Linked DNA regions of Thermogemmata fonticola. The protein of the gene in region 2 interacts with the protein of the main gene of each other region in a pairwise test. Links are inferred from orthologs where the notes say so. Each region holds a gene or a part of one and is shown on either strand. Other genes may lie near its edges.

Evidence for each region.
Region 1: the proteins of rpe (region 2) and eno interact in binary tests that used the Escherichia coli proteins (3 or more experiments, as listed by UniProt). The link is inferred for Thermogemmata fonticola from one-to-one orthologs.

What each region holds. Positions count from the first base shown.
Region 1 is NZ_JACEFB010000002.1:581,687-596,789, reverse strand. The notes cover bases 7,424-10,420. They hold eno (phosphopyruvate hydratase), read left to right. Parts: upstream 7,424-8,262; coding sequence 8,263-9,579; downstream 9,580-10,420. Other genes in these bases: H0921_RS05780 (DUF4200 domain-containing protein), read right to left, coding at 10,409-10,420; H0921_RS05785 (MerC domain-containing protein), read left to right, coding at 9,587-10,180; H0921_RS05795 (deoxyribonuclease IV), read left to right, coding at 7,424-8,017. Outside these bases: H0921_RS05825 (class I SAM-dependent methyltransferase), read right to left, coding at 161-745; H0921_RS05820 (serine/threonine-protein kinase), read right to left, coding at 939-1,892; H0921_RS05815 (hypothetical protein), read right to left, coding at 2,215-3,741; H0921_RS05810 (LpxI family protein), read right to left, coding at 3,982-4,935; lpxD (UDP-3-O-(3-hydroxymyristoyl)glucosamine N-acyltransferase), read right to left, coding at 4,942-5,964; H0921_RS05800 (hypothetical protein), read right to left, coding at 6,420-6,788; more of H0921_RS05795, read left to right, coding at 7,142-7,423; more of H0921_RS05780, read right to left, coding at 10,421-13,222; H0921_RS05775 (SAM hydrolase/SAM-dependent halogenase family protein), read right to left, coding at 13,640-14,440; efp (elongation factor P), read right to left, coding at 14,667-15,103. UniProt on the Escherichia coli protein: Catalyzes the reversible conversion of 2-phosphoglycerate (2-PG) into phosphoenolpyruvate (PEP). It is essential for the degradation of carbohydrates via glycolysis.
Region 2 is NZ_JACEFB010000003.1:21,841-36,866, forward strand. The notes cover bases 1-2,920. They hold rpe (ribulose-phosphate 3-epimerase), read right to left. Parts: upstream 1,853-2,920; coding sequence 1,148-1,852; downstream 1-1,147. Other genes in these bases: H0921_RS06185 (histidine triad nucleotide-binding protein), read left to right, coding at 57-401; H0921_RS06190 (YggS family pyridoxal phosphate-dependent enzyme), read left to right, coding at 457-1,167; H0921_RS06200 (Mpo1-like protein), read left to right, coding at 2,021-2,389; H0921_RS06205 (C1 family peptidase), read right to left, coding at 2,550-2,920. Also shown: more of H0921_RS06205, read right to left, coding at 2,921-3,740; H0921_RS06210 (hypothetical protein), read right to left, coding at 4,156-5,145; ilvB (biosynthetic-type acetolactate synthase large subunit), read right to left, coding at 5,378-7,153; H0921_RS06220 (DUF4349 domain-containing protein), read right to left, coding at 7,394-8,434; malQ (4-alpha-glucanotransferase), read right to left, coding at 8,463-9,965; H0921_RS06230 (class I SAM-dependent rRNA methyltransferase), read right to left, coding at 10,145-11,314; H0921_RS06235 (DsrE family protein), read left to right, coding at 11,745-12,506; H0921_RS06240 (FKBP-type peptidyl-prolyl cis-trans isomerase), read right to left, coding at 12,606-13,544; H0921_RS06245 (MFS transporter), read right to left, coding at 13,887-15,026. UniProt on the Escherichia coli protein: Catalyzes the reversible epimerization of D-ribulose 5-phosphate to D-xylulose 5-phosphate.

The DNA.
Region 1 (15,103 bases), on a different replicon or contig from region 2:
GGGAGTGCCGTACCTGCCGGCTTCGGTTGGCAGAGTGGCCCTGGCGGGCAGTGGGGCGAACCCGCCGCACCGAGCCAAGCCGCCGCACCGGGCCGAGCCGTTGACGTGCTCTCTTTGATTACCCCATGTTGGGCCAATCGGCGCAACCGGACCTCACACCCTACTTATTCTCCTTGATCACCCAGAGATAGATCGTGTGGGTGCGATCGGCGACGACTTCCTGGGTCTTATCCGGCTTCCAATCGCCCATGTCGAAGTCGTGCGAGACGATCCGGGCGCCGGGCTTGAGGCCCTTTTGCAGCACAGGACGCAAGCGCAGATTCACCTCCGGAAGCAGGTAAAGCGTCACGACATCGACATCCTTGAAATCCTCCGGAGTCAGTTTGAGGACGTCCCCTTGCTTGAAGGTGATGGCTTTTTCCTGCTCCGGGGTCAGCTTGGCTTCCTGCATGCTCTTTTTGCAATCCTTGAGGCGTTCGGGGTTGAAGTCGATCCCCAAGCCGCGCTTGGCCTTGAAGTCCTTGACGGCGGCGATCACGATGCGGCCATCGCCACATCCCAGATCAAAGACGGTATCGCCGGGCTTGACTTCGGCCAGCTTGAGCATAGCCTCGACCACTTTGGGATGGGTCGGCACATAGGGGACGATAATTTCCGGCTCTTTGCGTTCCTGAGCCAGCAGGATCATGAGGGTCGCGCTCAAGAGAACGGCGCTCCCTCCGGTCCAAGCCATCAGTTTGCGCATGGCATCACCTCACACGTCAGGGGTTGCGGGCCACACCAACCGTTGGTGTGATCAGCGATGATTATGCGCAAAATCTGGGCAAGGAGAAGGGGGGAGCGGTTTTTTCTTTGTCGGGGAGCGGAAGCAGGACCGCTTCGGGGGGTGACGGCTGGGGGACGATTTTTCCTCGTCGGGGAACGGAAGCAGGACCGCTTCAAGGGGTGACAGGATGGTCAGCGCGGGTAGGTTGATCCGCACTTGCTGGAGCGTCGAGGTCCCACGCCAGAGTCGCTGCAATGGGTTGGGCCAACCCGGTCGCTTGGAGGGCTTGGGCTAGCTCGCGGGCCGAGGCGGGTCGGCGCCGGGGATCGCTCCAGAGGGTCGATTCGATGATCTCCGCCAGGGCGCGCGGGGCTTGGGGCCAGACTTGCCGCAGGGGCCGGAAGGCGTCCTGCCGCTTGACCTGCATGATTTCCTCATGCGTTTTGCCGGCAAAGGGAACCTCTCCGGTCAGCAGGTGATAGAGGGTGGCACCGAGGGCGTGCAGATCGCTGCGGCCATCGACCCAATCGGCGTGCAGGCCCTGCTCGTAGGACATGTAATGGGAGGTGCCGACGGCTTCGTGAAGGCCGGTTTGGTCCGTGTCCTCGTGGAGCCGACGCGCGACGCCGAGGTCCGCAAGTTTGGCTCCCTGCTGCGGATGCAGAAGGATGTTGTCCGGTTTCACATCCCGGTGGATGTATTGCCGCTCGTGAAGATAGGCCAGCGCCTGGGCAATGTCGATACCGATCTGCACGACGATTCCGGGCGGCAGCCGCTGTTCCCGCTGAAGGAGAGCGAAGGCGGTCGGCCCGGCGACATATTCCAGGACCAGATAATGGCGGCGGACCTGGGGATCATGACCGGCGTTCAGCCCGCGCACCAGGTGGGGATGCGACAGGAGACGTGCCAGGCGCGCTTCCCGGTAAAAACGGGCCACATACTGCGGGGCATGAGCCAAGTGCTCCGCCAAGAGCTTGACGGCGACATGACACTGACAGGTCTCATCGTAGCTCAAATAGACCTCGCTCATTCCGCCCCGGTCGAGGAGACGCAACAAGCGGTACCCCCCAACAGAGGGTAAGGTCGCGTAACCCTCGCCCACGGTTGAATCGCCCGGTCGGATCATAAAAGCGGGTCTGCCCTCACTTCATGCCATCGGAATCCACGAGTCCGCAAGACTGCTCGGTAGCAGAACCGGTGATTGCCTGCGAGCCTACTATTCTATACGCTTGGACGCCACATCAGTTTACGCCGTTCCCCAAGGATTCACGTTTTCGTCTTGTTCCCAATCGCCGTCTTAACCTCCTCTCCGTCAGAACCTCACCGATCAGCGGGGGAAATCTTCAGGTGGCGCCCTTTCACGGTGCAGCCGGACTGGAGGGGGAGCAACCAAAAGGCAGCGACCTCGCTATAACTTGCCCCTTGCAGTTTGGGCCGGGTTGTCCGTCCTATTGGAGGTAGCGGCGGCGGAGTTGGCACCAATGCTGCCAGAGGGGCTGAGGCTGGCCGTGGGCATCGAGCAGTCCCAGAGGGGGAAAGGTAGAGCTAGGGGATCCCTGCCAGCTTTCCCAGGTCACGGCTTGAACTGTCGGCAGGGATAGGGCCAGGGCTGTCAAGGCAGCTCCCCACTCGGCCTGTTGGGACGGTCCCCATTCGGAGCCGATCCAAGAACAGAGATGAACGGAGGGGGTCTCAGACGGCATGTCGGAGGGCAGGGCTGCCGGCACGGCCAAGGTGACGGACAAGGGGATGCCCAAAATGCCGTAGAGGTCGAAGAGGCGGAAGGTGTCGAGTAGATCGCGCGGCCAACTGGCGCGGGGCAGAGGGCCGAAGCGAATTTCCAGGTCCAAAGTGGCGAGTTGCGCTCCCCCGCGAAGTAAATCATCGGCGAACACCAGCGGCGCGATGGCCGAGGGGTGCATGCTCAGGTAATCCCCCCACGGCTGAGCGAGACGGATGCTGATTTCCAGGTCGGGGTCCACTTGCTGAGCAGCACGGAGCAAGCGGTGGGCCAAGCGGAGCCGCTGATCTTCATCCAAGCCCAGCGGATCCGACAGATTGAAGCCGGCAAGGATGACCCAGCGGCGGATGGAAGAGCGGTAACGCTGGATGGCGGATTCCACGTAGTCACACATCAAGGCGGCCAGCGTCGGCCAATCGTCCCGGTGGACCAGGAGCCATTCGGGCAAAGCCTCAAGGGACAGGTCGATGAGCGGCCCGGCGGTGATGGGCATGCCCGCCGCCAGAGCTTCGTGGAGCGCCTCATCCCATATTTCCCAACGCCACCGCCCCTCGGCGGGTTCCACCTGCCGCCAGCGGATCGCCACATGGGCCGCATTGCAACTGCGCTGATAGTCGGCCAGGGTCGCTCCCCACGGCTCCGCGCTCTGGGCCGCCAGGCGGGTGCTGAGCTGCCCTGCTTTTTGCAGTCGAGTTTCCAGCATCTGCTGGGTGAACTCGCGGACCAACGCATCACTCAGGTGGCTGCACTGCTCCAGGACGGCGGCGCTAAGCTGATCTTGCTGCTGCTCCTCCGCACCCAGGGCGGAAACGAACAGACGTGTGGTATTCCGCAAAGAACCAGAAAAACTATCCGGAAGCTGCACGCCGATCGCCGTCCAATCCTCGACGTACTGCCGCAGTTGGTGCAACTCCCCGCGGGCCAGTTCCAGCAAGAGGCGATAAGGATGGAGGCGGCTGCACAAGGAGGCCGACTCCAGCACCCGGCAGTCCGCGGCGGACACCTTCCAGGGCACCAGCACATGACCGCTTTCCTGGAAATTGTGCTGGAGCTTGAGGCAGCCATCCTGGAGGACAGCCCGGCTCGGCAACGGTATGGGGATCAAGGAGAGATCGTAGGACACCGCAAAGGCGGCATGGGACAGGACCGCCTGGGCTTGCGGCGGCAACGACTGCGGTAATAACAGCGACAATTCCCCCATGACCCCCGGCACCACCCCGCGCTGGAAAGACACAATCCCCTTCGCGTCCCAAACCGCAACCTGCTACTCCATTTATACCGCCTCCTCCCCCGGAGGAAAACAAACCTTGGCCCACGGGCGCTTTGAACTCCGCCCAGGCGTTCCGGTCGGCGGGGAAAGGCCCAGTGCCAACGGCCTGACGCCAGGGGAAGCAAGGGACGCAGGAACAGCCAAAGGAAGCGGCCCAAGAGCGCGGGCTTGACGGAGAAACGAGAACCCAGGTTGCCCCTGGCTTCAGAGGGCCGCGTCGAAATCGGCGCCGACCTCGCTGGGCAAGCTTTCCACATCCGGCGGCTGGCGCAAAGCGAGGATGGTCAGGCCGTGATGGTCCGCCAGGCGGATCGTGTCCTCTTCGTCGAGGAGGATGGTTTGGCCGGCTTCGATAGCCAGGACGCGGGCGCCGGCCCGGACCATGGTTTGCACCGTTTGCGGGCCGACAGTGGGCACATCGAAGCGGCGATCCTGCTGGGGCTTGGCCAGTTTGACCACGACGAAGCCGCGCCGCCCGCAGAGTTCCCCGGCCCGTTCGATGGCTTTGTCCGTTCCCTCGATCGCTTCGACGGCCAGCACCGCCCGTTCGCGGACCATGACGCTTTGTCCCACGTCCAGCCGGCCCATCTCCCGGGCCAGATGCCAGCCGTAGGCCACATCCTTCAGTTCCCCCGCCGTTGGCCGGCGGCGAGTCAGAACACCTTCACGCACGAGCAACTCCGGGCACCAATCCAAGGGGGAAACACATTCCAAGCCCGCCGCGCGCAGCTCTGCAATCAGTCCCAAGAGCAGGGCATCGTCGTTGTTGGCCGCCCGCCGGCGGAAGAAATAGAAGCGGACGAACCGCCAGTCTGGGAGAAAATACAGCCAGCGCCAGGGGTGGAACAAGAGATGTTTGTGGAACTTGCCGGCCATAGTCCAGTGGCGCACTCCAGCCCGGCGGAACGTCCGCAGGATGAAGCCCAGGGAAGAGCGTCGGAGCCAGTGGAACTCCGTGCAGATGTGCCGCAAGGCGGGATCGGCCATGCCGGCGGCGGCGATGCAGACCACGGCCCGCCCCTGCTGCCGCGCTTTTTGCGCGCAAACGACCGGCAAGCGCCCGGCACACGCGATCAATCCCAGCGGCCGATCCGCTGGCTCGGAGAGCGGCGGCGCTGGCCGCATACCCAGCCGCAGGCCGAGGCGTAGCCCCCCCATCCCCGCTCAGTCCTCCCATCCCAATGCCTTTTTGATCCGGGCTACGTCCTTGCGCAGCTCCGGCAGCTTTTCCAGACTCGCCACGATCCGGGCCGTCTCCTGCCGCGGCAGCGCCGGCGAACCAAGCACCTGGCTGCCCGAAGGCACATCCCGCGGCACCCCGCTCTTGGCCCCGATGACCACATGATCCCCAATGGTCAAGTGGTCGGCGACGCCCACCTGCCCCGCCATGACCACGTAATCCCCCGTCGTGCACGATCCCGCAATCCCCACCTGGCTGCACAGCAAATTGTGCCGCCCGATCCGGCAGTTGTGCCCGATCATCACCAAGTTGTCGATCTTGGTCCCCTGGCCGATCCGCGTGGCGCCGAACGTCCCCCGATCGATGGTGCTCCCGGCCCCAATCTCCACGTCGTCCTCAATCTCCACCCACCCCAATTGCGGCACCTTGACGTGCTTCCCTTGCTGGGTGCGATAGCCGAAGCCATCCGCCCCGATGACAGCGTGCGCATGGATGGTGACTCGGTTCCCTACGATGGTGCCGTCGTAGAGCACGGCCTGGGGATAGAGCGTCACATCATCGCCCAGGCGGCAGTTTCGGCCCAGAACGGCACCCGCGTGCAAGGTGCAGCGTGCCCCGATCACGGTCCCCGCCCCGATAACCACAAACGGCCCGATGCGCGCTTCCGGACCTAAAACGGCACTTGGATCGATCCACGCCGTCGGATGGATGTGGGGCGGAAGGGGATCGGTCCGTTCTGGACGCAAGCGTTGGACCACGGTGATGAACGCCGCCAAGGGGTCTGCTACCCGGATGACGGGCCGTCCATTGACCGCAACCGAGAGAGGAACGATCGCCGCACTGGCCCGGCATTTGGCCCAAGCGGTCAGGTGCTTTTCATGTTCCAGGAAGGTGATGTCTCCTGGCTCGGCTTCCTGCAACGGGCGCGCCCCCGCTATTAGCAGCGCCCCGTCCCCATGCATTTCTCCACCGATCCACTCGGCTACCTCTTGCAGCGTCACTGCCACGGCCACCCTCGCCTTCCGTGTGCTCGGACCCTGAGATTTCCCAATTTCCCCTAAGCGGAGAAGATTGCCTACCTTAGCCGCTCCGTCGCCGGGAAACAAGCTCAATTCCCTCTCTGCCCTCCCCCGAACCGGCAGCGGGAAAACCGCTCCGTCCGCTCGCCCCGCTCCCGACGGGCAGGATGGCTCCTGCTGCCGCTTTCCCAGCATCCGATATCTGTGTCGGATTCCATCGGCCTTTTCGCACCAGGACTTTCCTCCTGGAGCTTGGCCAGAGGACCAGAGAAACATCCAGACTGCCGGTCTCGACGGATTTTGCCGGATCGGCCAAAAAAACGCGGGGTGACTTCCGGGATCGCCCAAAAAATGAGGCGTCACTCCGGAAGGAGCAACGCCGTGGGAAGGACCGGACAGTCGCGCAGAATGGGCGAATGCCCCGGCACCGGCCTGCATTCTGCTCACTTGATCTTTTTGAGCAGGATTTCCTCGAGCCGCTTCTTCTGCTCCTCCGTCAGGACGCTGCGCATCTCCTGATCGCGCTTAGCCCGCAGTTCCTTGACCTGGGCTTCCAGGCGGGCGATCTCGGCATTGTACTTGTTTTGAATCTGATAGATTTTCTGCTTTTGTTCCTCGCTCAGGCCGATCTTTCCCCAATTGGGGGGCAGTTGTCCGCGGAGTTTGACATCCTCCCCTTTGACTTGAGGTGCCGCGGCCCCCTTTTTCGCCTCTTGTTTCGTCTCCTGAGCAGGGGTGGTTCCCAAGAGGAATAAGCTGCCCAACCCCGCCGCCGCCGCACACAGCAGGCACCGTTGCAAAAACCGCCGCATGATCACCTCCCATGCTGAAAGTTTGAGGAAATGGACAGGCTCTCCCTAACACGCTCTCCTTGACACACCAACCCCCATTAGACACTTGAAAATATGGATTGCAAGAAAAAAACGTCCCGGCATCCATTTTTCCAACGTGAACGTGCGGTAAGAGTGTTGCTCCTGCGACAATTCGGCCCAGGAATCGAGGACTATCCTGCCGCAAACCGCGCAGCCGTGGGAACGACGGGAGCCTTTTGAAACCCTTGGCGATAGAGAGCGATTTCTAAACTGATCAGGGTGGGGCAGATTCCTGGGTACACCATCGGCTGCAGAAGAACAAGGCGAGACTGCCGGACCAGGGAGTGCAACGCATGCCGTATCTCGGAGCGCATCTGTCGATAGCGGGGGGAGTCCACAAGGCGATCGAGGCGGCGGCGGCCCTAGGATGCCAGACGGTGCAACTGTTTACCAAAAGCTCGAACCAATGGCGTGCCAAGCCGTTGACACCGGCGGAGATTGCCCAGTTTCGGCACGCGTTGGAGCAATCCGGGCTGCGCTATCCGACCGCGCATGACTCGTATTTGATCAACCTGGCGTCGGCGGAGGAGGAATTGTTTCGCAAATCGGTCGAGGCGCTGATCGTGGAGATGGAGCGGGCGGAAGCGTTGGGGCTGGACTATCTGGTGCTCCATCCTGGTGCGCACACCGGCCGCGGGGAAGCCTTCGGAGTTGCTCGCGTCGCCGAGGGGCTGAACCTGGTTTTGGAGCGCTGCCGGGGCTTCCGCCTGCAACTGCTGCTGGAGAACACCGCCGGACAGGGGAGCAGCTTGGGCTACCGCTTCGAGCATCTGCGGGAGATTCGGGAGCGGCTGCACGAGCCGGAACGCGTGGCCTTTTGCCTGGACACCTGCCATGCCTTCGCTGCCGGTTACGACTTACGTACCGCCGCGGCGTTGAAGCATACCCTGGCCGAATTCGACCACGTGCTGGGTTTGCCCCGGCTCAAGGTCTTCCACCTCAACGATAGTGTCAAACCGCTGGGCAGCCGGGTGGATCGCCACGCAGCGATTGGCCAGGGGCAAATCGGCGCGGAAGCGTTCCGCCTGCTGGTGCAAGACCCACGCTTCGCCGAGCATCCCATGATTCTGGAAACGCCCAAAGAGGATGAGCAGGGCCGGCCGATGGACCCGGTCAATCTAGCGCTGTTGCGGAGTTTCCTGCGGGATGCTCCTGCCCGCCGCCGCTAACCCCCTTGCCCGCCGCAGAGTAGGCACGCCTCGACCGGGAAACCCGCTGTCATGGGGAAGGCAGTTCCGGCGGTGTCTTGACCGCCGCCGTCGGGATAGTAAGCCAACTGAGCGGTACCATGCCGGCCAGCAGCGGAAGGCCCCACGGCCTTGGCTGAGGAAGGCGGAGGAGGAAAGGGGACACCCTGGCGTGCCCCCCGCCATCCATCCGCGACCGGTTTCGGACTTCTATTTTTGGAACGGACATGAAAGCGACACTGATTCGAACGGTGCATGCACGGGAGATTTTGGATAGCCGGGGCAATCCGACGGTGGAGGTGGAGGTCACGCTGGAGGGCGGCGTGATGGGCCGGGCGGCGGTACCCAGCGGTGCCAGCACGGGCGCTCACGAAGCTGTGGAATTGCGGGACGGGGACAAAAACCGTTACCGGGGCAAGGGCGTCCTCACCGCGGTCCGTAATGTCCACGATGCCATCGCCCCGGCCATCATCGGGCGGGATGCCACGGACCAGGCCGGTCTCGATGCCCTGCTCAAGCAACTTGACGGAACGCCGAACAAAAGCCGCCTGGGAGCCAATGCCACTCTGGGAGTGTCGATGGCGGTGGCGCATGCCGCGGCGCGAGCCGTTGGCCTACCGTTGTACCGCTACCTGGGAGGAGCTGCCGCCCGTGTGCTCCCCATCCCGATGATGAACATCATCAATGGCGGCAAGCACGCCGACAACACCCTGGACTTCCAGGAGTTCATGATCATGCCGGTCGGGGCGCCGAGCTTCCGCGAAGGACTGCGCATGGGGGCGGAAATCTTCCACCACCTCAAGGAGGTTCTCCACGACAAAGGGCTGAACACCGCGGTGGGAGATGAAGGCGGCTTTGCCCCCAATCTGGCCTCCGCCGATGAAGCCCTCGCCACCATCGCCCTGGCCGTGGAGAAGGCCGGCTACCGCCTCGGCGATCACGTCGCTTTCGCCCTCGACCCCGCTTGCACCGAACTGTACGACGAAGCGAAAAAACGCGGCAAGGAAGGATACTGCTTCTTCAAAAGCAACCCGGACACGATCCGCTCCACCGAGGAAATGATCGACCTGTGGGACAAGCTCTGCCAGCGCTACCCGATCGTCTCGATTGAGGACGGCCTAGCCGAGGATGATTGGTCCGGCTGGAAGAAGCTGACGCAGCGGCTCGGTTCCCGCGTGCAACTGGTCGGCGATGACCTGTTCGTGACCAACACCGAACGCCTGCGGCGGGGCATCGCGGAAGGATGCGCCAATAGCATCCTGGTCAAGGTCAACCAGATCGGCACCTTGAGTGAAACGCTCGAAGCGGTGGAGACCGCCAAGCGTCACCGTTACACCGCCATCCTGAGCCACCGCAGCGGGGAAACGGAAGACGTGACCATCGCAGACCTGGCTGTGGCGACCAACTGCGGCCAGATCAAGACTGGCTCGGCCAGCCGAACCGACCGCATCGCCAAGTACAATCAACTTCTGCGGATCGAAGAGCAACTGGGTTCCCAAGCTGTCTATGGCGCGGAGCTGCGGCACCAGGCGAATCCCAAGTGACACTCCCATGCCGGAATGGCTCAGCGACCCTCCGAATAGCCGCTATTGGCTCTGGGCTGCCCTGGCGATCCTGACGGCGCTGATCGGCTTGCAACGGCGGCACCGCACCTGGTTTTTTCTCGCTCTGGGCAGCGGCGTGGTGCTGCTGTTCCTGGCCCTAATAGATTACTTCTGGCAAAGCCCGCGGGAGCAAGCCGTCGAGCGCATGCACGCCATCATCCAGGCCGTGCAGCAACGCAATCCCGACGCCTGTGTTCAGCACATCGCCGACACAATCGCTTACCAGGGGGAACATGCCCAGCCGGTGCGCCTCACCCGCGAGCAACTCCGCCAAGCGGCCTTCTGGCACCTCCTGCGGCAGTTCGATGTCCGCGTCGCCGCCTGGGACTTCGCACGGGAAGATGCAACCCGGCCCGATCCCAACACCGTCGAAATTGGCTTTCTGGCCAAAGGAGAAGCGGAGGGGAAGCAGGTGCCGTTCTACATTCGCGCCGCCTTCACCCGCCAACCCGATGGAAGCTGGAAACTTTCCCAATTGCAATCCTTCGACCCGCTCAAACGTCAGAAGGAACGCCGGAGCCTTCCGGGCTTTCCTCCATGATGCATGGGGCGGGTCTGGTACGCTGCCCCTCTAACTATTTCCTCCGAGTATTCCGGAGATGGGCTGTCCGCAAGCCGTGGAGTTCCTCCGCTGCGGTATCGCTGGATTGCCGATGCTGCCGTACTCCTTCGGTGGGGGTTCCCAGGGAAAAGCCGAGAGAGACAGGGTGTTCCCAGGGAAGAGCCGAGAGGAAAAGAGAGTGATCGCAGTCAGGCCAGGGCCGGAAAGCTAGCGCGGGGGAAGGCGTTGGAGCCAGGCTGGCGGCACGTGGAGTTTGGCCCCGTCGGCCAAGCCGATCTTGCGGAACGGCTGGATATCTGAGACCCCGGCGTGCACGAGGAGAGCCGCCATCCCGCCGCCGATGGCTGTGCCGACTGCCGTGCCCCGGCTGGCGGCAGTGCCCCACGCCACTGCTTCAGGCAGCAGGTAATCGGGCTTGCGCCGCAGGGCAATGCTGGGGCCGCCTTGCTGGAGCTGGCCCGGCACATCCGCCCCGATGGTGACCGCCTCGGCGATGTCCCCCGGCAGACCCACCCCTCCCCCACCGGAGGGGAAGGACTGGAGAACCACACGCCCCGCTGCGCCGCCCGGAGAGAGGGTCTCGACGAGCAGGCGCGGGTAAATCTCAACCTGACGTTGCCAAGCGGCCAAGGGGGAGGAACGGCCTACACCTAAATCGATCACAACGGCATAACGGCCCGCTTCTGCCGGACGAAACTCCAGAATCTGCTCGTACACGACGCTGCCGCCGCCGAGGAAAATGGGGTAAGGCCCGCCGACGCTGCGGGCAGCTTCACTCATCTCATCGCTGGCTTGTTTCTGCCCGCTGGGATCCAACTGCTTCCAGAGACGCAGCGAGACCGGATAGATGGGGCGTAACGCTCCTACCGTTTCCCCCTCCAGCGGTTCCCGCCATTGGAGCGTACAGCGGAAGGTGCATCCCGCCGGTAGATCGAGCCGTTCCTGACCATCGTCGGTTTGCCACGCGAGGAAGTTCAGCTCCCGGCTCCAGTGGTCCCTGGGCAAGGGGCTGCCCGCCGGTACGAACTCCAGGAGGCCGTTGCCGTCTTCATCGCGGAACAGGCCGGTCCAAACCGTCTGATGCGTCACACTCGCGGCCTGGACCCAGACGGGCGGCGGCAGCGACGGGGTCGAGACCGGACGGGTAGGAGAGATGATCCTCGGCGAGGGACGCAGCAGCAAACCTTCCACCTGCCGGCTCAGCGGACTGCACCCATCCAGGGGGTAGCCAGCCTCCCAAGCCCACGGATTCACGATCACCGCCGCGCCATAAACCAGGCTTTGCAGCTCTTGCCGCAAGCGGAGATAGCGGTCGTAGCGGGCGTAGGTTTCCGCCAGGGCTGCTTCCGCTCTTTGCACCTCCGCCAGGCTTTGTTGCAGCAACTGACGCAAGGCCTCCTCATCGCCCGGCTTTTGCAACGCCTCTTGCCGCTTCTGAATGGCCCGCTGTTTCCGCTCCAGGGCGAGCTGAATCTGCCGCTCCATCTCCCGCCCGCGGATGACAAGAGCGGGGCTGAGGTAATCCCGATCGCGCGACCAGCGGGCCACTTCCGCCACCTGGAACAATGCCGACGGATCGATGCGGAGGAGCACCAATTCCGCTTCGGGAGCTATCGCAGCGAGGGCCTGCGCCAGTTTGAGGCCCGTGCACTCGTCGGGCGTTTTCGCCACCGGCAGCGGGCGCAGGTCCGGGTTCAACTCGCTGGTCAGGTCGATCCAGCGGGTCGAGCGCGGCAGGGTCTTGCCGATCTCGGCAGCAACGCCTTCCAAATCCGTCACGAGCAGGACGACACGCACCCCTTGGCCGCGATAACCCCGCTGGTGCAAAGCCGAGGCGCCGGTCTGCCGCACGATCTCTTCCAGGGGAAGCGCTCGCTCCAGGCGCGGCACCATGCGGCAGGTGGCGATGGCGGACTGCGGCAGACGCAGGAGCAGGAGGTAAGGGACAAGCGTCGAAAAATGCTTGACGTCCGACGCCCGCTCGAAGTGGATCGTCACGACATTGCCGACCACTCCTTCCACCGAGGCCAAATTGGTGCGTAAGGGGGAGCCGCCCCCGCCCGCGAGAGCACCGCCGAAGTTGGCGTCGAGCAAGCTCTGGAGCTGCCGGGTTTGGGCTTCCATCGTTTCGGGGAAAAGGACTTCCACCCGCAGCGGCTTGTTGGCAGCGGCAGCATCCGCCAGGCGGGCGCGCAGTTCCGGCGACCAGCGGGCTTCCACCCCTTCGGGGAACGCCGGGGCCAGCCGTTGTCCCGCTTCACCTCCAGGCAGCACCTCCACCCAACGGATCGGAGATGCATCGCGCAAAGGCGAGGGCAGCTCCTCCCGCGGCGTGGCACTCCAGAACCACCCCGTCGGCTGATCCCGGAAATCCCGCCACAAAGCCAACAGAAACTTCCGCGGCAAACGCCCCTTGATCTGCGTGAAGCCGAGGGTGTCATACCCCAATGCTTCCTGGAAGCCGAACCCTGCCAAGCGCTCCAGCACTTGCCGGTGCAACAGCCGCTGCTGGCGCGGCGTCATACCGGACCGGAGGATAATCCGCACGGGCACAGCTTGGTCCGGCTCTTCGCTCCAGGAAAAACCGGGCGGCGCGACGAGCAGGCTTTGCACCGCCGGATATTCCAGCACACGCAGGATGTTGGCGGAGGGCATCACTCCTTGAAGGCGGTAGGCCGCCGGGTCCAAGGCATCGCTGGCGCGCTCCTCTTCATCCGCCCGCTCGTCGACGAAACCCAGCGATTCGAGATACTTGCTGAAGGCCCGATACTGGAGAATCCGCTGATTGCGCTCAGTCAGGATTTGATAGCGGATCAGCACCGTGACTTTATCGGGCCGGGCTGGTTCCCGCACTTGGGCCTGCGCCGTCCGTCCGCTTCCGGTTCCTCCCCCGACTCCGAAAAGAGCCAGCAAACCCAGCGCGATCCCGCCGATCGCCCCGCCACGGCTCCAGACGCCCCAGGACCTCGGTGTCCTTCCGCCGCCTGCTGCCAGCGTCGGGCGAGTGCAAACCCGCTTCATGGTGCTCCTCGTGGGCTTCCCCCATCACCGGGGAAGGAAATCGCTGCCCGCACGGAGGACTGGCCCGGCCCTCCTCCCGGCGCTTCCCTTTCCCCGATCCCAATGGCTCCCTCTTCCATTCCATCCTGCTCCAGAACCTGGGCTTTGCCAAGACCTCTTGACCGCAGAGGCGGAGGTCAAATCGCTATCATTCCCCGCTCCATCGCTGCGATAGGCACAATCGGAAGGTCCCCCCTTCGAAGGGATGCACGAACGGTGCGAAGTGCCGCAGCGCCCGCAGAAGGGCCTCTCCCGCCTGACGGACCACACCCGGCGGAGCGGCAGGCGGAGGTAAGGGGACCTCATCAAGGACGCCTGGCGACGGGGAACCGCCCCAAAACCGCGGAATGTCACGGCGGGTGCGGCCTCCAGGGAACGTCACAGGCTACTGGGTTGCCAGGTCAGGCGGACGCATTCGCCAGGGGAAACCTGCAACTGCCGGGCGGCATTTCCTTGCACCAGGGCGATCTCGAAGTAGCCATCGCTGGAAAAGAGGGAGACCAGGGTGCCTGGGGGCGCGTCCCCGTAGGTGCGTACCCACGGCAGGCGCAGCGGCGGACGGGACCCAATGGTCACGAGGGAGGGAAGCTGCGGCACTTGCGCCGCCGGGATGTTCGTGATCAGGTTGCCGAAGTCATCCACCGCTTGGATTTCCCCCTCACAGGCGGTGCTCGTGCAGACAGCGGGCTGGACAGCCAGTTGGACGGGGTGGGGATGGAGCGGTCCCAATTCCTCCGGCGGTACGCCGCGTGCAAGATGAGCAGCGGCCGGGGCGAAAATATCCCGACCGTGGAAGGTGGCGGACACCACTGGGCGCCAGAAACGAGCCTCGGTCAAGCGGCGGACGAGGGGCGGCTCGCGGGCCTGCCGCCACAGGAGGGTGAACAGGCCATTATCCGGCCCGAAGAGGTGCTGCCCGTCCACCTGGGTGTACAGGGCCGCCCGCTCCGTCCCCACGCCGGGGTCCACCACGCAGACATGGATCGTTCCCGCGGGAAAGTAGGGCACTGCCGTCGCCAGAAAATACGCCGCCTGCCGGATGTTCTGCGGGGCGATGGCATGCGTCAGGTCCACCACCCGCGCCGAGGGGCACAACGCGTAGATCACCCCCTTCATCACAGACACGTAGGGCGCGGAATAGCCGAAATCCGTCGTCAGAGTGATCAATGGCTCAGCCATTCACTCACCGCATCCCTTTTTTACGTCTTTCACGATATACTATGAAAAACATCTACATCTCGAAAGTTGGCCTGGAACAAATGCCAATCCCAGAGCAAACCTCAGGGGTGAATCCATTCACTTCCCCATTAGCGGAATCCCGACATTCCCCACAATGGGAAATCCAGGCATTCCCAGTTCCAGATTCCCTACGATTCTGAGACAGCATCTCAGCGGAAGTGAATGTTTACTTGGCGTCCTTGGCCCGGCGGAGATACTTGCCATCTTCGGTTTGCACCACGATCAATTCGCCGACTTCGATGAAGGGGGGCACCATAACTTTCAGGCCGGTTTCCAGCACGGCGGGTTTGTTTTGGGCCGCGGCGGTGGCCCCTTTGATTCCCGGCTCCGTCTCCACCACTTTGAGCGTCACTGTTTGGGGCAGTTCCAGGGCCAGCGGCTTGCCGTCGTAAAACGTGATCTTGCACGGGTCGTTTTCCCGCAGATACTTGATCTTGTCCCCCACCATGTCCGCTTGCAGGGTCACTGGTTCATAAGTCTCGGCATCGAGGAACACATAGGCATCGCCATCCTTGTAGGAATAGATAAAGTCTTTGGTTTCCAGATAGACCTGGTCCACTTTATCATCGGGATGGACACGTTCGTCGGTGATGGAACCGGTGT
Region 2 (15,026 bases):
GGCCAAGTATATCCTATTAGGATATCTATTTGAGTATTTCTAAGAGGTCTACATTCATGATGGCAGATAATATCTTCATGAAAATCATTCAGCGTACAATTCCAGCGAAGATCATTCACGAAGATGAGTGGAGTCTGGCATTTCATGACATTAATCCTCAAGCACCGGTACATGTTCTGATCATTCCGAAGAAGGAAATTCGCACGTTGGATGACACGACGGAAGAAGATCAATCCCTGTTGGGCCATCTGCTCCTGGTCGCCCGGAAGCTGGCCCGGCAGCTTCAATTGGATCAGGGATACCGGCTGGTGATCAACTGCCGGGAGCAGGGAGGTCAAACCGTGCCGCATTTGCATGTCCACTTGTTGGGGGGCCGCTCGATGACTTGGCCGCCCGGTTGAAGCTGCGCGGCCATTTTGACATCGGGGGTCATTTCCGGGGGACAGTCGGACGCACATGCCAAGACCTGTGCGGGACCTTTTGCAGCAGCGCCTGACGGAGGTACGCGGGCGCATCGAGGCAGCCGCCCGGCGCAGCGGACGAGCCGGGGGAGAAATCACGATTGTCGCTGTCACTAAGTCGGTAACTGCCGCTACCGCCGCCTGCTTGCCGGAGCTGGGCCTTTTCGATCTCGGCGAGAACCGGCCGCAGGAACTCTGGAAAAAGGCCGCGGCTATTCCCCAGGCTCGTTGGCATCTCATCGGCCATCTCCAGCGGAATAAGATCGAACGGACAGTTCCTCGTGTCGCACTCATTCATTCTGTGGACTCCTTGCGTTTACTCGTCGCCCTCGATGAGTTTGGCCGGCGGACGCAGCCGGTACCTATCTTGTTGCAGTTCAATTGCAGCCGGGAAAGCAGCAAACAAGGCTTTCCGCCGGAGGAAGCGGACATCCTGGCCGAACAATTGCCCCACTATCCCGGCTTGAACATTCTCGGTCTGATGACCATGGCCGCCTGGCAGAGCAATCCCCAGGACACTCGTCCAGTCTTTGCGGAGCTGCGCCAGCTTCGAGAGCGCCTGCGCCAGCGGACGGGTTTGTCTTTGCCCCATCTCTCGATGGGAATGAGTCACGACTTTGAAGTCGCCGTCGAAGAGGGAGCCACGATGGTCCGATTGGGGAGCGTCCTGTTTGCGGGATTGGAGGCTACTTCCGCGGAGTCATAGCTTGGCGAGCATACTCAGCCAGTCGCTGGACGGCAGCGGCGGGGCCTTGGGGATCGGAGAAAATGGCCGTTCCTGCGACGAAGACATTGGCACCAGCCCGTGCAGCTTCCACGATCGTCTGCGCATCGATGCCGCCGTCCACCTCCAATTCACACTCGGCCTCCTCAGCAGCAATCCACCGCCGCAACTCGGCAATCCGGCGGGTACTTTCCGGTATGTAAGACTGTCCTCCGAAGCCGGGGAAGACCGTCATGCATAAGGCCACGTCGATATCCCGCAGGTACGGCCGGAGCCGCTCCACGGGCATATCCGGATTGATGGCCAGACCACAGCGTTTCCCCAACCCCCGGCGGATATGTTCCAGCATCGAGCGCGGATCGGGCAGAACTTCCAAATGCACAATGAGCGTATCAGCTCCCGCCGCGACGAAGCCATCGAGGAAGCGCCCCGGTTCCTCCACCATCAGATGCACTTCCAGAGGAAGTCGAGTCACCGGGCGCAAACTCCGCACCACCACCGCCCCCATGCTCAGGTTTGGCACAAAGTGGCCATCCATCACATCGACATGAATCCGATCAGCACCCGCCGCTTCGACCTCACGCACCTGGTCCCCCAAGCGTGCGAAATCCGCGGACAGGATCGACGGTGCGATCTTCACGCCTAGCTTGGTCTGATCTCCACTCATGCCTCCTCCTGCCCATCGGCCTATCCGTAGTGACACCTGGCCGGCAGTATGGCCATCAGCCGCCTGGCGCACCGCAGGTTCCGCAGACACTGGCCGCGGGGTCTCCATACCTATTACTACGAACTTGCTTGTGCAGCGGTGGACCTGCTGGCCCGAAGGAAAATCCCCATGGCTTACAACTTCCCGATTGCGCGGCGTGTCATCCGCTGGAGCCGCTCGGCGGCGCGCCAGTGGCGGTTGCGGCATCAGCATCCGGTCAACTTCGCCCTGCACCTGGTGGGCATCCCCTTGGCCCTGGCGGGACTGGTGTCGCTGGCGTTCCTCGCGTGGCCTTATGCCCTGTCGGCTTTCTGCGGCGGCTATCTGCTGCAATGGATCGGCCACCGGATCGAGGGGAACGATGTCGGGGAACTGATTCCGCTCAAGCGCTGGCTTGGCCTGCCGGTAGTCGCCATCGCGCCCCAGTATCTGCCAGTGGCAAATGATTCGCACCCCCAACACCAGCAGAACCCCGTCCAGCCAACCGAACACTCCTAACGCGGTCATCTGGCTGCAAGACACCTTGGGTCGACGCCTGGCGTTGAAAACATCGTCAATCATGGATTGATCCCTCCCTCAGCACGATCGATTCCCGTGAATAGGCACCCCTCCTCCTCTCTGCCGATACCAAAGTCACGTAGAAACGACACGGAACTCCCTAGCGAGTCGGATGCGTGACAATCGATCTCGTCCCCTCGTGCCACTGAGGCGGATCTCGCAGTTTCGCGGGGGCGGCGGAGGGATGAGACCCCAGCACCCGATGGCGGAACCTCAGGAGGGAAAAGGCGGAATGGCGAAAGTCATAGGCAACAGAGGCGGCGGGATGATCCGGATCGGTGAAGCCGATGAAGCGGGCGAAGGCCCAGGAGTCCCCTTGGCGGAGCATGCGATCGAGGACAGGAGCATCCACCCAGAAGCCGGCGGGGGGAGCATGGGGCGGCACGCGCGGGCCGGAGTGGGCTTGATCTCCCCAGGAATTGAGGAGGAATCCGCCAGGGCGTGGGTGGCCTCGGTAGCCAATCAGGGCCATGGCGTGATACCAAATGCCCCGCGGAGCACAGAAGCCGTCCCGGTCCCGTTCCATGCGGAACCCTTGATCGCTGCACACCAGGACCGGATAGCCCCGGCGGAGCGCGGCACGCGCTTCGTCCCAACTTTGGACCCGCATCACCTCCAGGACCGGATGGCGGCGTGCCAGCGCAGCTAGTTCTGGGGGAACGCCCCGCCGTCCAAATTCGCGGCACAATTTCTCATCATACTGACGTAAATCATACCGTTGATATACACCACGTGGTACAACTCCATAGTCTTTGACCCATTTGGCTGCCCATGCTCCAATGGAACCATCGCCCCGAATGCGGCCGCCGCCGATCTGAACACGAGAGCCGCCATAGATGACCTCGCTAGCGACATCCCGATAGCGGGCTTTCTCCCCGGCGGCAATCTGAACGCATTGGAGATGTTCCAGAGCTGAAGCCGTGGCGACTGCCACACAACTGCCGACAGCTCCTTGATCGCGTCCGGGCAGAATCTCGCCCGTCACCTGCCGGACGGTTTCCCAGAGATAGACCGGCTCGTCCGCCTCCGCACACGGTTCTTCACCCTCCGCCGGTGCGGCCCGGAACTCGCGAATATCCAGGTCTTTGAGGCATTCGCGCACTGCTTGCGGATCAGGGATCCAACCGCAGTATCGCGGCGGCGGTTCCGGTTCATCCGCCTTTGGAGACGACGGCGGCAGCTCTCCGTCCGGCTGGGGTACCGCCCCCTGCCAAAACAGAATCCACCCTCCGCAAACTAGCACCACCCCCATGATCACCAGCACACGCCGCGAACTCGCTAAGGTCCCCATGGCTCACCCTCCTTTGGACATTCGATGGTCTTGGTCTCGGACCGGCCTTGCAGCGGGAGAGGGTCCAACCGCAAAGCCACTCAATCAAAAGCATCCCCGCGATGCCACGCCACATGCAGGACATCGCCGGCTGTACTAAGGAACATATGCCCACTAAATCGCGCGAAGTCAAATAAAAAGTGGAAAAATTTTCATTACCCTTGTCAAGGGCTAGATTTCGAGCCAGAAGGGGAGCTTTTGATTGAGATTCCTGGTTCGATCGTTTCCAATCGAGGGGCCGGTGGAAGCAGAGGGCAAATGCCAGGGAGTTGATTCGCTAGCCAAGCGAGGAAAAAGAAAGGGACAGCCACTCGGCTGTCCCAAGGGGTGCAAGTTCCAGATAGAGCGCCGGCAGTCTCAGGGGCGGGAGGATGGATTATTTCCGCGGTTCGAGTTTGCGGCGCAGTTCCTCGGCTTCACGGGTCAGTTTTTCTAGGCGTTGTAGCAATTCTGCACGTTCTGCCGCTGGATCCGCCGGCTTCTTCACCCCTTCCTTGACCTTCTCCCCCACACCGGGCTTCTTCACCCCTTCCTTGACCTTCTCCCCCTCACCTGGCTTTTTTGCCCCCTCCTTGGCCTTATCCCCCTCCGCCGGCTTCTTCACCCCTTCCTTGACCTTGTCTCCCTCACTGGGCTTCTTCGGAGTTTCCGGGGCCTGGTCCTTGCCGGTTTCTTTCCGCGGTTCCTTGTCACTTTCCGGGCGGCGTTCGGGCCGGCCTTTCGGGGTCTCCGGGCGTTTGCCTGTTCGTTCCTCCAAGGCTTTCTGGAGGCGTTGGATCAGGTCCTGGATTTGCTCTGGGGACATCCGTTCGATGGGGGGCAAGGCGCGGGGTCCTTCCGGTCCGGGCAGAGCTGGGCGGCCGCCGGCTCCGCCAGGTCCGCCGGGTACTCCGGGAAAACCAGGTCCTGCAAAGCCTGGCCGACCGAAGGGGGGATTCCCAGGGCCGAAGGGTGGGAAAGGTCCTGGTCCGCGCCCCATCTGTTCGTGCAACAGTTCGGCATGGGCTTGGACTAGTTCATGGATCAATTGGTGCATGCGAGCTTGGGTTTGAGCCAGTTCGCGCTCCAGTTGACGGATGCGTTCGGCGGGGGGCAGCCGTTCGCCTTCCGGCCGCTGTCCGCGTTCTCGCCGTTCTCCGTCTTTGCGTTCTCCCTCTTTGCGCTCCGCGTCTTTGCGTTCTCCTTCTTTACGTTCCGCGTCTTTCCGTTCTCCTTCCTTCTCTTTGAAGGCCGGTCCTTTGCCGAAGCCGAACTTGCCCTTGCCGAAGCCGGGAGGCTGGGCGTGGGTTTGGGTGGCCAAGAGTGCGACGCCGGCAGCAACGGTAGCCAGCAGTCCGGCGGCCACGAAGGCTCGTCCGCGAGTCATGGGAATCATCCTCCGATCCGGGAACATGGAGTTGGGGAAGCCGGGACGACACTGTCCCCTTCACTGCTTCCTCCTGTAGGTGGGTTCTCCACTAGTATATCCGCCGCAGCATGAGGGGCGGATGAGTGTTCATCCCTTCGATGAGGGGCGGATCAGTTTGCCCCCCAGGGGATTAACCCCGCCGCCCGTGGAGGGTAGCGGCCCACCAATGTAACAGGAATACGAAGGCAAGTCAAACCTTGATGATGTCCCGGACGGTCATGCCGCTGGGGATCATGGGCAAGACATGTTCCTGATGCGGCACCAGGATATTCAGGAGGAAGGAACCCGGAGATTCGACCAGTTCGCTGAGGGCCTCGTCGAGGTCGCCTTTCTCCTGGATGGTGCGGGCGGGAATGCCGAACCCCTGCGCTATGGTCACGAAGTCGGGATACGGGGGGTGGTGATCACCGGCGCCGAGGTAGGTATGGGCACGGTTGCCGCTGAAAAAGCGGTCTTCCCACTGGACGACCATGCCCAGGTGCTGGTTGTTGAGGAGGAGGATTTTCACCGGGATGTTTTCGGTGTAGGCGGTGGCCAATTCCTGGATGTTCATAAGGAAGCTGCCGTCGCCGTCGATGTCGATGACGAGGTGATCGGGCCGGGCGACTTTGGCCCCGAGGGCCGCCGGGAGGCCGAAGCCCATGGTGCCCAATCCGCCGCTGGTGATCCAGGTGCGGGGCTGGTTGAAATGGAAGAACTGGGCGGCCCACATCTGGTGCTGGCCGACGCCCGTGGTGATGGTGGTGCGGTCGAGGATCTGCCGATCCCGCAAGATTTCCCAGAGGCGGCGGATGGCATACTGCGGAAGGATGGCGTCGTCCCGCTCCGGGATGCGCAAGGGATCGCTGGCGCGCCAAGCGTCGATCTGCCGCCACCAATCGGTGTAACGCCCGCCGGCAATCAGGTCCGCGTTGGCCTCTTCGCGCAGCATGGCGTTGAGATCGGCCAGGGCATGCTTGATGTCCCCATGCACGGGGATGTGAGCATACTTGTTTTTGTGGATTTCGCTTTTGTCAATGTCGATGTGCACGATCTTCCCGTGTTTGGCGAACTCCGAGAGTTTGCCCGTGACGCGGTCGTCGAAACGCACGCCGAAGGCCAGCAGCAGATCGGCATCGTTGATGGCATAGTTGGCATAGACGGTGCCATGCATGCCGAGCATGTGGAGGCAGAGGTAGTGATCCGCCGGGAAGTTGCCCAAGCCGTGGAGGGTGAGTCCGACGGGGATGCCGGTCAGTTCGGCGAATTGCCGCAGTTCTGCAGCGGCGTGGGCATGGGTGATCCCACCACCGGCGTAGATGAACGGTTTTTTACTTTGGCGGAGGGCGTGCAGGATCGGTTCCAATTCTTCGCGGCGTGCCCGGCGGAAGGGCCGATACCCCGGCAGGTCCATCGGCGGGTCCCAATCGGGGCAGTGGCGAGCCGTTTGGACATCTTTGCAAATGTCGATGATGATCGGACCGGGCCGGCCGGTCGTGGCGATGTAAAACGCCTCCTTGACCACCCGGGTGATGTCTTCGACGCGGGTCACCAGGTAATGGTGTTTGGTAATCCCCCGGCAGATTTCCACGATGGGGGTTTCCTGGAAGGCGTCATTTCCGAGAACCGAGGTCGCCACTTGGCCGGTGATGGCAATAACGGGAATGGAATCCATTTTGGCATCGGCCAGGCAGGTGACCAGATTGGTGGCTCCCGGTCCGCTGGTGGTGATGCACACCCCGGCTTTGCCCGTGGCCCGCGCGTAGCCATGCGCCATGAACCCGCCCCCTTGCTCATGACGGGGCAAAATGGTGCGGATGCGGTCCGCGACCCGTGTCAGGGCCTGATGAATGGGCATGCTCGCACCGCCGGGATAAGCGAAAACCACCTCCACCCCCTGCCGCACCAGAGCATGGACCAGGATGTCAGCTCCACTCATCGCCGTGGCTGAAGCAGACAGAGCAGCGGAAGGGGATGTCGCGGTCATTGTCCTGGAGTCTTTCCACAAATTGGCGGGAAAAACAAAAGAGCTAGAGGCAGGCCATCTGCCCCTACTGCCGGAATGTCGCCATTCCATTCCGAAACCTTTGCAATACTTTAGTATAAGGAACCAGGAAAAAAGTTGGCAGAGGAATTTGCCGAAAAACTCCGTTCCTTCACACCGCCATCCTGAGCTGTACTTTAGGGACCAGAACACCCAAATGCCTACCCTGAACACCGGGAAGGCTCACGAGGCTTCCGCTCCCTCCGGGTCCGAAGGCCGCTGCACAGCGTGCTGGTTCCGCGAGCGGGCGTGGGAGAGGCGCCGCCCAAACCAAACGAGCAACAAAGCGGCGGGAATGATCACGGGCAGCCAAGGGGTCAGAGCCACGGCGGTCAGGGTGCATTGCGTCAAAAAGCTCAGGAAGCTGTCCCAAGAGTTGCGGAAGGTGACGCGGATGCGTTCGCCAAGCGTCGGAGCGGCTTTGGAGGCGGGAGGCTGGTAATTCTGCTCTTCCCGGAGCTTGAGGTGAATGGTGGAAAAGGCGGTCAAGCGGCTCAGAAGGTTCAATCGGGCTTGGGCTCGCTCGATTTGGCTGCGGACCTGGAGGATGTGGTCCCGCGTCTGGAGCAAATCCGAGCGGCTCGTGGACTCGAGCAACAGTTTGTTGAGGGTTTCCTCTTCCCGTTTGAGGACTTGCAAGCGGGCCTCGATATCGACGTACTCCTCCGTCACATCCTGCGATTCCAGGGCATTGCGTTCGGCAAAACCAAGCTGAAGCAAGCCTTCCTGGAGGGCCGTGAAGTGGTTCGCCGGCACGCGCAGGACATAGTCCGCTGTTCGGCGCTGGCCGACTTGGCCGCGAACTTCCGATTTGGCGATGTACCCCTTGTGCCCCTGGACGAGCTGTTTCACCTCCGCCATGGCGGTCTCCAGTTCCTTGACCACCAGTTCGATGTGGGCGGTGTAGATGATTTTCCGTTCGACTTCGGCGGTGAGGAGCTTGGGGTCCACGCTGCGGTTAGCGGCTCCGTTCGGTTCAGGGGCGAAGTCCCCGCCGCCTTTTTCCGCTCGGCCCGCCGGTGCCCGACTGCCCACATCAGCGGACGTTGCCATGGTGATTTCTGGCGCTTCCCGCGGAGCTTTGACTCCACATCCCAACCAGGCCAGGCAACTGCTCGCCAGCAGAAGGCAGAAGCCTGTGCGACACCCAGAGGCGATGAAGAGAGATGACCGAGGTGACAGCATGGTTCCACTCACCGGGGAACGGGGTTGAGGTGCTAACATAGCTCCACTCCTGAGAGAAAGGGATGATCTATGAATGGACCACCCGGTTATAGAGGTGGGTCCACTCGGCCAGCCGCTCGATCATGTCCGGTGTAAACTGTTGGAGGCGGAACCGCCAGCGCCAGTTCCCTTGGTTTGTAGAGGGGGTATTCATGCGGGCTTCGTTCCCCAGGCGTAGCAGGTCTTGGAGGGGGGCGATTGCCACCACGGCGACCGAAGACCAGGCCAGGCGGATCATGTCCCAAGCGGGGTCCTCCAGGCGCTTGCCGACGGTTTTTTCCAGGTAGTGGCGTTGCGAGGGGTTGAGGTTGTTGTACCAGCCGACGATGGTTTCGTTGTCGTGTGTGCCGGTGTAGCAGAAGCAGTTGCGCTCATAGTTGTGGGGCCAGTGTAAATCCGCCGGTCCATTGAGGGCAAATTGCAGGACGCGCATTCCGGCCAGTCCCAATTGCTCCCGCAGAGCGTGGACATCCGGGGTGATGTACCCTAAGTCCTCTGCGAAAAAGGGGAGCGTACCCAGGGCGTTCCGCAGGGCGTCGAAGAGTGCCCGGCCGGGGCCATCCACCCATCGTCCGTTGCGGGCTGTGGTTTCTCCGGCGGGAATGTGCCAGGCTTGCACGAAACCGCGGAAATGATCAAGACGCAGCAGGTCCACCTGGGTCAATTGCCGCTGCACGCGCGCGATCCACCAGTCATACCCGCGGGCGGCTAAGCGCTCCCAATTGTAAATGGGCGTGCCCCAATTCTGGCCGTCGGCGCTGAAGTAATCGGGAGGCACACCTGCGACAACTCGCGGCCTCAGCTCTTCATCCAGGAGGAACAATTCCGGGTGTGCCCAGACATCCGCGGAATCCAGAGCGACGAAGATGGGAATGTCGCCGAGAATCTGGACGCCGCGTTCCGCTGCATACCGCCGCAGAGCGGACCATTGGCGATCGAACAGGAATTGGCCGAATTGGTACATGCCGATGGCATCCGCATAGGCATGGCGGGCGTGGGCCAAAGCGGCAGCATCTCGTTTGCGCCATTCGGCCGGCCAGTCCGGCAACGATGCCCCCCCCAGCGCATCCCGCAGAGCATTGAAAAGAGCGTAATCGTCCAGCCACTCCGCTTCCCGAGCGCAGTAGGCTGCAAAGTCTTCTCGCAAGTGAGATGCACGGCCCGCCCGAAAATTCCCCCACGCCTCCCGTAACAACGCCAGCTTGAAAGCATGGACACGGGGATAATCGACCGCCTCCTCCGGCAAATGCACTCCCGCCCAGAATGAACTCGACACCAGCCCCTCCTGCTCCAACAGCTCCGGGCTGAGCAGTTTAATCTCACAGGCGAAGGCGGAGTAAGTCTGATAGGGCGAATCGCCCAAACCGGTCGGAGTCAAGGGCAGGATTTGCCACCAGCGCTGCCGCATGGCTGCCAGTGTTTCCACCCAGCGATACGCCATCGGCCCCAAGTCTCCGATGCCAAACGGCCCCGGCAGACTGCTCGGATGAAGCAACACACCACTGGACCGCGGCCAGACTGGCACACTCATGATCCACCTCCTGCACTTTGTTCTTCGTCCTTCCACCAGGGGAAAGCCCTTCCTGAGACCGTTCTCTAGTCTCCAGGACGGAATTTCTTCCTCCCGTATTCCGAATGAGTGGAAGCCTTTCCCTTCCTTATCTCCAGTGGAAGAACCTTCGCCTCAAGCCGTGGGATGCTGCCCCTGTATCACCAGACCCGTGCGTACACCGCTTTGAGATACCGCCCCTCCGGGACATTGAGCAGGAAGGGGTGATCCGGCCCTGCACCGCCCACATGGAACACTTGCAAGGTCCGCCCCGCTTGCCAGGCCGCCCGGCGCAGCGATTCCAAAAACTCCTCTTCCTTGACCAGACCCGTACACGAACAGCTCAGGAGGATTCCTCCCGGCGCGGTCACTTGCATGGCCAGGCGATTCATATCGCAATACTTGCGCAAAGCTGCTGCTACACCCTCCCGGTCGCGGGTCAACTTGGCCGGGTCCAGGATCACTACGTCGAACCGCTGCCCGCTCGGCGCTATATCCCGCAACCAGCAGAACAGGTCCGCCTGTACCCAGCGGATTTGGACCTGATTGAGTCCCGCGTTGGTCCGCGCCAAGGCCAGAGCGTCCTCGTCGATATCGACGCCGATCACTTCCCGCGCCGCTCCCCTGGCTTTGGCATAAATCGCGAAGCCTCCGCTGTTACAGCACAGGTCCAGCACGCGCTTGCCGGCGCACCAGGAGCTGATCCGCCAGCGATTCTCCCGCTGATCAACGAAAAAACCCGTCTTGTGCTTGCTGCCCGGCAGAACCCGGAAGCGTAATCCATATTCCTGAATGTCCACAGGCCCCGGCGGTGCAGGCGGGCGGCAGTCGAACGACTCCTGCTTGCCCACGTGTTCTTCTGCAAAATAGTAGAAGCGGGCGCCCGGAAACTCTGCCTGCAGGGCCGCCATGATCCAGTCCCGATACCGATACATCCCCGCTGCAAAAAACTCCAGCACGATCACGTCCGCAAAACGGTCCACCACCAGCCCGCTCAGGCCGTCTCCCTCTGCATGGACCAAGCGGTAGGCATCCGTGATCGTGTCCAATTGCAGCACGTGGCGGCGAAAGGCGACGGCCTCCTGAATGCGCCGGGCAAAAAAAGCCGCGTCCACCGCCTCCTGTGGATCACGCGTGAGGAGCCGCACGCCAATCCGCGAATGGCCATTGTAAAAACCCCGTCCCACCCACCGGCCGGTCTTGTCCACCACCTCCACCAACGTCCCCGGACGCAACCGCTCCGCAGGCTTTTCCACCATCTTTTGGAATATCCACGGATGCGACGTCTGTCGCTCCACTTTCAGGCGTACCACCGGCAATCCCGTTCCCACCGTCTCACTCATACCTTCCATCATACGACTCCTGCGGCCGCCTCCACCGCAAGCAAGTGCCGATCTCATCCCTGTCCTGTCTGACCCGGAGTTCGCAAGCGCTTCGCTTCCCCCTGTTCCCCAAATCACTTTCTCCAAACTGTGCAGATGGCTTAAACGCCATTATCGCACGGGAACTTCCTATCTCTCTCAACGGCTGCACTTTTCCCAGATAGGAGGAACACTTCTTCCCAGTGCACGATCAGAATCTGATCACTTCGGCAACTTCCGGTTTCGGATGACGTCTATCAGGCGATGAAAAGGGACAAATATATCCACAGTTATCATTTTTTTCGTGGCGATCGCGTCCATTTTCGTATAAAAATGGAGTCTCCCGCTGCTGTGGAGGCGGCGGATGATCAAGGATTGTACGAACACGGAGGAAGCAGACATGACGGCGACATCTTTGGCTCTGGCGGCTCTGCTCGGCGGTTGCATCACCGCAGGAAATGAGGCCGTGCCGGCAGCACCGGCGGTCTGGACCGACTACGCCCGCGCCTTGGCGGAAGCGGCACGGACCCACAAGCCCGTGGTGGTTTTCATCAGTGAAGCCCCGGCACCCTTGCGCCAGCAATTGCAAGCCGGTACTGTGCCCGCCGAAGCGATCCACCTGCTCCAGGAGCGGTATGTCGTGGTGGAAGTCAGCCGCCAGCAAGCCGAGGGGCGCATCTTGGCCAGCCAATTTGACCTGCAAGAGGGTGTGGTAATCAGCGGTCCGGGCGGCCAGTTCCAGGCGTATCGTCACGGCGGCCCCTGGCAAGTGACCCAGCTTCTCCCGCAACTGCGGCAGTATGCCACAGCGGCAGCACCGACCACGACGGTTTGCAGCGGCACCGCGACGGCTTCCTCCGGCTCCAGTACCACCTGCGCCCAAGGCACCTGCGGCACCTCCACCCTTGCGGGAGCGAGCACCTCGTGCGCCGGGGGAACCTGTGCCAGCAGCGGAGGAACCTGCTCAAGCGGCGGAGCAACTTGCTCCAGCAGTAGCGGTACCTGCACCACTTGCAGCGGCACTTCGGTGAGCACCGGGGTGACTTGCACGACTGGCACCTGCCCCACCACCCCAGCCCGGCGGGGCATCCTGCGGTCGGTCCGCCGCGCCTATGCCGTCCCGGTGTCTTCCTGTCCCAGCGGGACATGCCCCGGTCGATGAAAAACTCGCCGATGGAGCAGCACTGCAAATGGCAGAATAAATGATGAGGAAAGCCAAGAGGAAACGGCCATCAGGGCGGCGATCACCGCAGGGAAGCGGTTAGGACCCTGCCTTGACCAATTCGACCTCGAAGATGAGGGTGGCATTCGGCGGAACTTCCCCTTTGCCTTGGGCACCGTAGCCCATCTCCGGCGGGATAACCAGCTTGCGGATGCCGCCCGGTTTCATGCCGGGGATGCCCTTACGCCAGCCGGCGATCATGTCGTCGAGGGAAAGGGTCATGGGTTGGCCCCGATTGCGGCTTCGGCTATCGTCGAAGACTGTACCATCGGGCAGCCAGCCTTTGTAGTGCACCGTGATGGTGGCCCCAGGTTCCACAGGAGTACCTTCCCCCAGGCGAAGGTCGCGGATGCGAACCCCGTCGCCTATGTGGGTCAGTTGCAAATCTTCCGTGCCCCCATCTGAACCATCCGACATCGGGCGGCCTGGACCTTGCGCCAGATTGGCTGAGGGAAGTATCTCCAGCAACTGCACCTCAAAAATCAGAAAGCTGTTCGGGGGAATCCGGTCGGTCCCTTGATTGCCATATCCTTTATCGGGCGCAATGACGAGTTTGCGGATGCCGCCGGGACGCATCCCTTGAATCCCATACACCCAGCCGGTAATCACCCCATCCATTCCCGGCTTGAGATTGCAGACAAACGGGGCACGGCCTTCCGTGCTGTCGAAGACCGTACCATCCGCCAGCCAACCCTTGTAATGCACGCGAATGCGGGCGCCGATCTGCACCGGCGGTGAGCCTTCCCCCACCTTCAAGTCCCGAATCTTCACACCGGCGACCACCTCTTGCAGATCGGGATCATGCAGTCCGCCGGGAGAACCGTCCGACATCTTCGGCCCGCTGCCGCCGAACATGCCCGCGACCACCGCTGACACAATTATCAACAAGGCAATTCCTCCCGCCGGCAACAGCACGCGTAACATCCGCCGACGCTCCTCGGAGGGAGGCAGTGAGGATGTGGGAATATCCGCTGACATAACCACAACTCCTGCACCAGGTCCATTGCCCGCAGGGCAATCATCGCTGGCCCTGCTTTGCACCGGATTCACTCCCCAAAGCGACATTTTTCCTGATCTTTCAGGGATATTCTATCTAAGGCTACGCTTCCTATGGCCGACCCGGTTCGCCGCGTCTTCTCCAGCTTCAATTCTCCCTAGGGAGAAACAAACCGCCATCAGATTTCGAGGGGGGAAAAGCGAGGAGCCAAGACCGGCTGGCGTTAGACCGAATGCGGAGATTTTCGGCAATCTGCTGGTATTAAACGCACGTGCGGAAAAACCCCGACGTGTCCTAACATTGTCCTAACAATGGAGGGGCGTTTAGCGGGCGGATCGGGGCGGTCTCCAGAGCCAAATCACGGCAGCAGTCGCCAGCAGCGGAGCCAACCCCGCAATGGCCAAGCCCAAGTCATAACTGCCCGTCGTGTCAATATGGCGGCCCAGATGCTGCTGCACTGCTCCCGCTAGGAACCAGGCTATGGCGGCGAGCAATCCTGAACCCAGCCCCAGAAAGCGCTGGGGCAACTCCTGGACCAAGGCGTAGTAATAAGGATGCAAGCCGAGAATACCTGCCCCGGCCAGCCACAGCAGAACCACAGCCGCCCAACCTCCGCCGCTCCAACGGGTGGCTGCCGCTAAGAGGGTCAAGCCAGCAAAGAGGACGAATCCCAAGCGGCGGGCCGCGGTCAACTCCCAGCCGCGAGCCGTCAGCAGGCGCACCACCGCTCCCGAAAGCAAGCACCCAATATCCGCCGCAATGTAATAGCCCGCCACGGCCACATCCGCCGCATCCGCGGAAAAACCCTCCGACTCTTTCAGATACTTGGGCAACCACGCCCGCAGGAACTGCCAGCTCACATTCAGACAACACACAATAATTCCCAGGCACACCAGCGGCAGAATCCAGCGTCCCGCAGAGACCGGCCCATCGGACTCCGGGCGATCGCCGCCACTTCCGAGTTCATCCACCGATGCCGAAGGAGGAACCGATCGCAGGTCCGCCGCCCGCACTAGGGTCAGCCATAAGGGCACCCAGAGCAACCCCGCCGCTCCGATGGTCCAGAATACCACCGGCCAGTCGCCGCCCAGATGGCGAATCCCCAGCACATACAGGGGAATCAACACGGCTCCCAGCGAAGCACCCGATTGCAGAATCCCGTTGCCGAGAGGGCGATCCCGGCCCGACAAGATCAAGCGAACCGTGATCAAGGCACATGGCCAGTGACCTGCTTCAAACAATCCCAAGGCCGTCCGGCAAATCAGCAGCCACCGGAATGCCCCGGAGGATGGATCATCTGGGTCCGCCAGGATCGCGGTCCAGCTTTCCTGGGCCAGGAGCGGCGTGGCCAAACCCGCCAGCGACCAGCCTGCCAAAACGAGCGGATAGAGCAGCCGGGGACCGAAACGATCTGCCAAATACCCGAACAGGATCGAACCGATGGCAAACGCCCAACTGAAGTT